One region of the Staphylococcus sp. GW823-FHT05F06 genome, then DNA from elsewhere that is predicted to be linked to it. Evidence: predicted binding sites of a transcription regulator. Region 1 holds the regulator's gene; the other holds the start of a gene.

Region 1 (4,916 bases):
TAAGTAGGATAACTCTGTGGATAGTGATTATGAAAGTAATTCAAGCTGTTAATAATATTTGTGTAAAAAAATACTAAAAGACACCGAAAAGTCATATATTCAACTTTCAGGTGTCTTGTCATTATGTTGGAAATTAGAGCTTTTCTTGTAATTTTTCCCATTCCAACATTATTTGTTCTAATTTTTGTTCGGTATCGGATTTTTGATTGGCAAATTTACTAGCTTTTAGAGGATCGTTAAATACTTCAGGTTGTGTTAACTGTTCGTCGATATGTGATATTTGTGCTTCTAATTCTTCGATTTGTCTTTCACAATGTTCAATTTGTCTTTCTAATTTACGTTGTTGTCTTTTTTGTTGCTTTTGACTGATATAGGTTGAAGTATTTGCGTCTTGATTTATCTCTTTATTTTCAAAATTATTTTGAGTTATTGTTTCATGTGCTTTGATAGCTGCAGCTTCTTCAGTTTTCTCAATATAATACTGATAATCTCCCAAATACATTTGGCCACCATTAATGTTTAAATCAAAAACTTTATTTGCAAGTTGGTTAATAAAATAACGATCATGTGATACAAAAATAATTGTGCCTTCAAAATCTTTCAATGCTTGTTCAAGCATTTCTTTAGAATCAATATCTAAATGGTTAGTCGGTTCATCTAAGATAAGAACATTATCACGTTGTAACATTAAAAGTGCTAATTGTAATCGTGCCTTTTCACCGCCGGATAAGTCATTGATAATTTTTTTTACGTCTTCTTGAACGAACAAGAAACGCCCTAATACTGCACGTACATCTTTTTCATTCATGTGTGGATATTGATCCCAAACATAATCGAGAATGGTTTTATTTGATTTAAATTCAGCTTGTTTTTGATCATAGTAACCAATTTGTAAATTAGCACCAAAGATAATTTGACCACCTAGTTTATGTTGTTTTTCAGCAATTGTTTTTATCAATGTTGTTTTACCAACACCATTTGGACCAATGATAGCTATATGATCCCCTTTAAAGACTTCGAGGTTTATAGGTAGTGTAATAGGTGAGTCGTAACCAATTTTTAAATCATGAATGTGCATCACATCATTACCAGTATTACGGTCGAAGCCAAATTGTATATTTGCACTTCTAGCATCTATCATAGGTTTATCAATACGTTCCATTTTTTCCAATGTTTTACGTCTACTCTTAGCCATGCCGCTTGTAGATGCACGAGTAATATTTTTTTCTACAAAGGTTTCTAAACGCTTGATTTCTTCTTGTTGCTTTTCAAATTCTTGCATGCGTTTTTCGTAATACTGATTACGTTGCTTTATAAATTGCTCATAGTTTCCTACATAGTGTTTTACATTTCCTAGAGCAACATCATAAACTTGAGTTACAATTTTATCTAAAAAATATCTATCATGACTGATAATCACAATTGCTCCTTTAAAGTACTTTAAGTAATCCTCTAACCACTTGGTTGTTTCCATGTCTAGATGGTTAGTTGGTTCATCAAGAAGGAGTAAATCGGGTTCTTTAAGTAACATTTGAGCAAGAGAAAGACGTGTTTTTTGACCACCACTAAAATCATTAATAGGCTTGTTGAAATCGCTTTCTGTAAAGTTAAGCCCGTGCAGGACTGTTTTAATTTTACTTTCATATTGATAACCATCTAATTGCTCATAACGATTCGTTAAAGTTTCATATTTTTCAATATGTGATTGATATTCATCGGACTCATAATCTTGTCCATTTCGTGCAAGCCAATCGGTTTCATCCTTAATTAAATTTTCAATTTTCTTTATATGTTCAAAAGGCTTAGACATTTCTTCAAAGACAGTAGCTTCTGAATTGAGAGTCATTTGCTGAGTTAAATAACTCATTGTTAAATTTTTGATTTTTGATATTTGACCACTATCGTAATTTTCCACACCTGCTATGATTTTCATTAATGTCGATTTACCAGCTCCATTACGACCTACTACGCCGATTCTTTCGCCAGTTTTCACCTCAAAATTAACATCTGTGAAGATATCTTCACCATCGAACGATTTGGAGATGTCATTAAGTTGTAAAAGTATCATTCGATTCTCACCTTTCTATGTATTTGAAATAGGTTTAAACTATATATAAAGTATTTGTTTTTGAATATTTAAATTTTTGTTAATTCTATATTATCGAATTTTAAATAGAAAAATAAATTGCGTACGTTATCTTGAAATGATGTTAAACTCAATTACTTCTATTCTACAGTATTCATAGAACACATGAAACTAGGATATTTATTTTTAAAAATTAATAATGTATAATGTTTAAGTATTCGTTGTATACAATTATTTGTATTATGAGATGACATTCAACATATGTTTTAACTCATTTACTGATTTTAATGATACATGCATAATATACGCGAAAAAGGGGGTTAGATATATGCCAGATGATTTTAAAATTCCTCGCGCTACGTTAAAACGTCTACCTTTATATTACCGATTTGTCAGTATTTTGAAAGGTAAAGGTATAGATCGTGTTAATTCTAAAACAATAAGTGAAGCACTACAAATTGATTCAGCTACAATAAGAAGAGACTTTTCATACTTTGGTGAATTAGGAAAAAAAGGATATGGATATAATATAGATAGTATGCTTGAATTCTTTAAATCAGAATTAAGTGAGAGCGATCAAATTAAAATTGCCATTATAGGTATCGGTAATTTAGGGCGTGCATTACTTACATATAACTTTTCAATACATGATGAGATGACAATTACTGAAGCTTTTGATATTAGACCAGATATTATAGGTGAGAATATCGGTGACGTTGTGGTAAAACATAGCGATGATATCAAAGCGACATTAGAATCAGAAGTTATTGATGTAGTCATTTTAACAACACCAGATAATGTGGCACAACAAGTAGCTGATGAACTTGTTAAAGCCGGTGTTAAAGGTATACTAAACTTTACGCCACGTCGAATTAAAACACCTCAAGATGTTCAAGTACATCATATTGATTTTGGTATAGAGTTACAATCATTATTGTTCTTCATGAAAAATTATAGTAAATAATTAATAAAAATCACTTTAACATAGTACTCTCAAGTGAGAGTGCTTTTTTTTAATTAAACAGTTACAATAGATTATAAATACGAAACTTTTTAACAAAAATTGTAAGTTGAAATTTATTGTAATGGGAGATTGAAACAAATGACTCAAGAAATAAATTGTAATTTCAAATCACATATTCCCAGAATAATGACAGTTCCCGGTATATTGTTAATACATGAAAATAAGTTGGAGTTTAAGGCATATAGTCAAAACAATAATCCATTCAATATTCAATTCGAACTCTCTAGCATTGTGCGGTATAGAATATCGAAAGGGTTATTAGGAAATAAATTGTTTATTTATTATTCTGATCAGGAGTGGTATAAATTTAGTAACTTATCTAAGAGTAACTTAAACAAACTCACAAAATATTTATATTAAAACATAAGAAATAAAATTAAGAATTTGCAAAATATAGTCCTTTCTACTATAATACCTTAGTATTTATATCGGAAAAGGTGATAAAATGGTGTGGACAATTATAAGCGGATTAGTCGTTGGCATATTGCTAGGATTTGTAATGCAGAGAACAAGATTTTGTTTAGCTGGTGGATTTAGAGATATGTACGTTCAAAAGAGTAACAAAATGTTTTATGCATTGCTTATTGCTATTACTGTCCAAAGTATTGGTTTACTTATTCTAAAGAACTTAAATATTATAGAGGTTCCAACAGAAACATTTCCAGTTATAGGAACTATTTTGGGATCCTTCGTTTTTGGAATAGGGATAGTATTAGCTGGAGGATGCGCGACAGGAACTTGGTATAGGGCTGGTGAAGGGTTAATTGGAAGTTGGGTGGCATTAATATTTTATGCATTGACTTCAGCCGTAACTAAAACTGGGGTACTTCTTCCAATAATGAATCAAATAAATAAACCGACGCAAGTCAGCACAAGTATGACGAGTACAACAGGTATACCACAATGGATTCTCGTCATGTTATTAACTGTAATTACAATATTTTTAGTTGTGAAAACAATTCGAAAACCTAAAATAATGGTGCCCCAACTTAAACAAAAATATAGTGGTATTAGACATTACCTATTTGAAAAAAGATATCATCCATTTGTTGCTGGCATTGCAATAGGTTTTATTGCTCTACTTGCTTGGCCTATGAGTGAATCTACTGGGAGAATGGGTGGCTTAGGTATAACAACACCTTCTGCAAATCTTGTAAATTATCTTATTTCAGGAGATTTAAAATTTATTGATTGGGGTGTGCTTTTGGTACTAGGTATATTCATAGGTTCTTATATAGCTGCAAAAGGGTCTAAAGAGTTTAGATGGAGATTGCCAGATATTAAGACAATTCGCAATAGTGCGCTTGGTGGCATATTTATGGGATTTGGTGCTTCAGTTGCAGGTGGTTGCTCTATCGGTAATGGTTTAGTAGAAACAGCTACAATGAGTTGGCAAGGATGGATTGCTTTAGCCTCTATGATTATTGGTGTTTGGTTTATGAGTTATTTTATTTTTGTAAAACCTATGAAAAAGTTACAACAAGTATCTCAAAGCTAAGATTGGTTATTCTAATGTGACATTAGATAAAATGAATGAGGAGGTATATCAATGGTATACGAATTAGGAACAGTAGGGATGGTTTGTCCATTTCCTTTAATAGAAGCACAAAAGAAAATGAATGAATTAAATCAAGGGGATGAATTGAAAATCGATTTCGATTGCACCCAGGCTACCGAAGCATTACCTAATTGGGCTGCAGAAAATGGATATCCAGTTACAAACTATGAGCAACTTGATGATGCATCATGGACGATTACTATTCAAAAGGCATAAAAACTTATAATTATAAAGTTGATAAAAAGATT
Region 2 (4,916 bases), on a different contig from region 1:
AACTAAACAGTATTTAAAAAATACGCCGTACCATATTGTTCTAGAATTGTTGATTCTTCAGAAAGTGACGACTTTTTAAATCTATTTCTCAAAATATAGCATTTGAAGTGAAACGTTTTAACTATTTGATATAAAAATTAATTTTATTTCATTTTAATTAACTTGAGTGTATTATAACATTAATTCTAAATTTAAACTTTAACATAATTTTTTTAAGTATTGTACAAATTATTTATACAAAAAAATTATAAGTGATGATTATGTGAATTAAATGAAATTTTCATTTACTTTTCAGAAAATTTTAATTACTATTATATAGTAAGTTGTTTTTCATTAATTTATAGGAGGTAATAAAATGAAGAATTTTTCTAAATTCGCACTTACAAGTATTGCCGCATTAACTGTGGCAAGTCCTTTAGTCAATACGGAGGTTGACGCTAAGGATAAAGTATCAGCAACTCAAAACATCGATGCGAAAGTAACCCAAGAATCTCAAGCAACTAACGCATTGAAAGAGTTACCAAAATCTGAAAATATAAAAAAGCATTACAAAGATTATAAGGTCACTGATACTGAAAAAGATAACAAAGGATTTACGCATTACACATTGCAACCGAAAGTGGGCAACACGTATGCACCAGACAAAGAAGTAAAAGTTCATACGAATAAAGAGGGTAAGGTAGTTCTTGTCAATGGTGATACTGATGCTAAGAAAGTTCAACCTACGAATAAGGTAGCGATAAGTAAAGAAAGTGCCACAGATAAAGCTTTCGAAGCAATAAAAATTGACCGTCAAAAAGCTAAAAACTTAAAAAGTGATGTCATCAAAACCAATAAAGTTGAGATTGATGGAGAAAAAAATAAATATGTTTATAACATAGAAATTATTACAACTTCACCAAAAATCTCTCATTGGAATGTGAAAATTGACGCTGAAACTGGTCAAGTGGTTGATAAATTAAATATGATCAAAGAAGCAGCTACTACAGGTACAGGTAAAGGTGTACTAGGTGACACGAAACAAATTAATATTAATAGTGTCAGCGGTGGTTATACACTACAAGATTTAACTCAACAAGGTACACTTTCAGCTTACAATTACGATGCGAATACTGGTCAAGCTTACTTAATGCAAGATAAAGATAAAAATTTTGTTGATGATGAACAACGTGCAGGTGTAGATGCAAATTATTATGCTAAAGAAACGTATGACTATTATAAAAATACTTTCGGCCGAGAATCATATGATAATCAAGGTAGCCCAATTATTTCAATCGCACATGTAAATAACTTCCAAGGTCAAGATAACAGAAACAATGCAGCTTGGATTGGTGATAAAATGATTTACGGTGACGGTGATGGACGTACATTTACAGCGTTGTCTGGTGCAAATGATGTTGTTGCACATGAAATTACACATGGTGTAACACAGCAAACTGCTAATCTTGTTTACCGTTCTCAATCAGGTGCATTAAATGAAAGTTTTTCAGATGTATTTGGTTACTTCATTGATGATGAAGATTTCTTAATGGGTGAAGATGTTTACACACCTGGTGTAGGCGGAGATGCCTTAAGAAGTATGTCTAATCCAGAGCGTTTTGGACAACCATCTCATATGAATGATTTTGTTTATACAAATTCTGATAACGGAGGCGTACATACGAATTCAGGTATTCCGAACAAAGCAGCTTACAACACAATTCGTAGTATTGGTAAACAACGTTCTGAACAAATTTATTATAGAGCGTTAACTGTTTATTTAACTTCAAATTCTGATTTCCAAGATGCCAAAGCATCATTACAACAAGCAGCATTTGATTTATATGGCGACGGTATTGCTCAACAAGTAGGTCAAGCATGGGACAGTGTTGGCGTGTAGGCGAACCGTTTTAAAATAAAAATATGTTAACAAGTATCTAAAAATGAATTTTTAAGAGCCTTAACAAAGAAGAAGTAATGTTAAATATTTACAATTTTTAAAGCCTTAATCGAAATGAGTGTTGACTTAATTTCGACTCAGCCTGAGACAAACTTAACTGTCTCAGGTTTTTTATTTCATCATAATAGTGAACTAAAATCTTCAGGAATTTTTAAACTAATACAAAGCCGCTTACTTTACCTTGAGGTAAGACTACGGTTTGTCTAGCGTAAGTGTGACTGCATAGTAATGAGTATAAAAAACCTAATAAGAATAAAAGGGGAAATATAGATAAAATGATAGTTAAATAAACAAATTAATTTTAAATTTGAATGTATGTTTACGTACTTTGTCACAAACGACATAAAAATTCTTATAATTATCAACAATAAAATGATAAAGTATAATTAAATAAAAAGAAATTTTAATTTATAAATTAAAATAAATTAGTTATCTATAGGAGTTGATCATTCAATGAAAAAGAGTAAACGACAAGATTTAGTAACTATGATTGTTAAGCAAAATCACATTTATAAAAAAGCAGATATTATTGATTACATTGATGATCACTTTGGTGTACGTTATAGCATGACTACTATTGCGAGAGATTTAAGAGAACTTCATATTTATCGCCTGCCTGTGAAGGCAAATCAATATGAATACAAATTACTTACGCAACAATCTCAATTAGACTCAAGAGTAAGACTAAATGATTATATAGAAACAGAAATTATTAACACTATGATTAAAGAATCGTATATACTAATAAAGACGACACCAGGATTTGCACAAAGCATAAATTATTATATTGATCAGTTACAACTGAAAGAGATTATAGGAACGATAAGTGGTAATGATACAATTATGATTCTTACACATTCCCAGTCTATAGCTGAATATGTCTATTACAAAATATTTAATCATAATTATTCATAAAAATTTATAAAGTTGTCCATTATAAATATAACCTGGTAAGCGTATACATCGTTTATCAGGTGTTTTTTTAATTCAATAAATATGAGTGTTGTTATTTGACTAAGTATTCAAATTTATGAATAAAAAACTTTTATTCATAAAGATGTAAAGGTTCATATTACTCAAATATTCATTTTTTCAACGAAAGTATGCAATAGTAATGTATATTCAAACACAATTATGTATTGAATAACCAAATGTTGCGAAACTTTTTACATTTAGCATGTGATAATCATCACGAACTAAGTTATTGATCAGTTTTATACTGATAATGTAGCGAAGAAAAGGAGGAAATGAGTATGACAAATGGACCTATTCAAGTTAACAGTGAAATCGGCAAATTAAAGACGGTATTACTTAAAAGACCAGGGAAGGAATTAGAAAACTTAGTGCCTGATTACTTAGATGGATTATTGTTTGATGATATTCCATTTTTAAAGGTAGCTCAACAAGAGCATGATCATTTTGCTCAAGTTCTTCAAGATGAAGGAATAGAAGTGCTTTATTTAGAAAAATTAGCAGCACAAAGTATAGAAGATTCAAATGTCAGAGAGCAATTTATAGATGACGTTTTAGCAGAATCTAGAAAAACTATCCTAGGTCATGAAAAAGAAATAAAAAAACTCTTTTCAACTTTGTCAAATCAAGCATTAATTAATAAGATTATGGCTGGCGTACGCAAAGAAGAAATACAACTTGAATCGACACATCTTGTAGAGTACATGGATGATAAATATCCGTTTTATCTTGACCCAATGCCTAATCTATATTTCACACGTGATCCTCAAGCTTCAATTGGTAGAGGTATGACAGTAAATCGTATGTTTTGGAGAGCGAGACGCAGAGAATCGATTTTCATTTCATATATTTTAAAACATCATCCTAGATTTAAAGATGAGAATATTCCTTTATGGGTGGATCGTGACTGTCCGTTCAACATCGAAGGTGGAGACGAACTGGTGTTATCTAAAGATGTACTTGCAATAGGGATATCTGAACGTACTTCTGCACAAGCAATTGAACGTTTAGCACGACGTATTTTTAAAGATCCGTTATCTACTTTTAAAAAGGTGGTGGCGATTGAGATTCCAACTAGTCGAACATTTATGCACTTAGATACTGTTTGTACAATGATTGATTACGACAAATTCACTACACATTCAGCAATTCTTAAATCAGAAGGAAACATGAATATCTTTATTATCGAATATGATGATAAAGCTGAAGATATCAAAATCCAACATTCTAGTCATCTTAAACAAACATTAGAAGAAGTGCTCGATGTTGATGAAATTACATTAATACCAACTGGAAATGGTGATATCATCGACGGTGCTCGTGAACAATGGAATGATGGTTCGAATACTTTATGCATACGTCCCGGTGTGGTTGTAACTTATGATCGTAATTATGTTTCTAATCAATTGTTACGTGAGCATGGTATCAAAGTTATTGAAATAACTGGAAGTGAACTTGTACGTGGTCGAGGAGGCCCTCGATGTATGAGTCAACCTTTAATAAGAGAAGATCTATAGATATAAGATAGGGTGTTGAATAGATATAGCTTGAACATCACGAAATACATTCACTTATGCTATTAAATTTGATAGCGACTTATAAAATGAAAGGGGCGCATCCCATGAAAAACATCAAGAAACCCTTTGATTTAAAAGGTAAGTCATTGCTAAAAGAGTATGATCTTACAGGTGAAGAATTTGAAGGTCTAATCGATTTTGCTATGACATTAAAAAAATATAAACAACAAGGCACACCACATCGATATTTAGAGGGTAAGAATATTGCTTTACTCTTCGAAAAGACATCTACTCGGACGCGTGCCGCATTTACAGTTGCATCTATTGATCTAGGTGCACACCCTGAATTTTTAGGGAAAAATGATATTCAATTAGGAAAAAAAGAATCTGTTGAGGATACTGCTAAAGTTTTAGGCAGAATGTTTGATGGAATTGAATTTAGAGGTTTTTCCCAAAAAACTGTTGAACAATTGGCCGAATTCTCTGGA

The links. Region 1 encodes Rex, which represses fermentation and respiration genes when NADH is low (regulators of the CRP and FNR family bind a similar motif). Its sites were predicted from a motif close to TTGTGAAATATTTCACAA; they were not measured.
Region 2: a site for Rex is predicted at 3,094-3,111, ahead of arcA (arginine deiminase). Genes of this name have one in related genera too.

The regions. Positions count from the first base shown of each region.
Region 1 covers NZ_JBXAHW010000008.1:89,343-94,258, reverse strand. Annotated here, with positions in the region: gene AC1Q7N_RS07015 (ABC-F family ATP-binding cassette domain-containing protein) at 134-2,068, opposite strand; gene AC1Q7N_RS07010 (redox-sensing transcriptional repressor Rex) at 2,415-3,050, shown strand; gene AC1Q7N_RS07005 (PH domain-containing protein) at 3,189-3,470, shown strand; gene AC1Q7N_RS07000 (YeeE/YedE family protein) at 3,556-4,608, shown strand; gene AC1Q7N_RS06995 (sulfurtransferase TusA family protein) at 4,660-4,884, shown strand.
Region 2 covers NZ_JBXAHW010000006.1:35,724-40,639, forward strand. Annotated here, with positions in the region: gene AC1Q7N_RS05445 (M4 family metallopeptidase) at 356-1,879, shown strand; gene AC1Q7N_RS05450 (arginine repressor) at 2,393-2,854, shown strand; gene arcA (arginine deiminase) at 3,193-4,428, shown strand; gene argF (ornithine carbamoyltransferase) at 4,533-4,916, shown strand, end outside.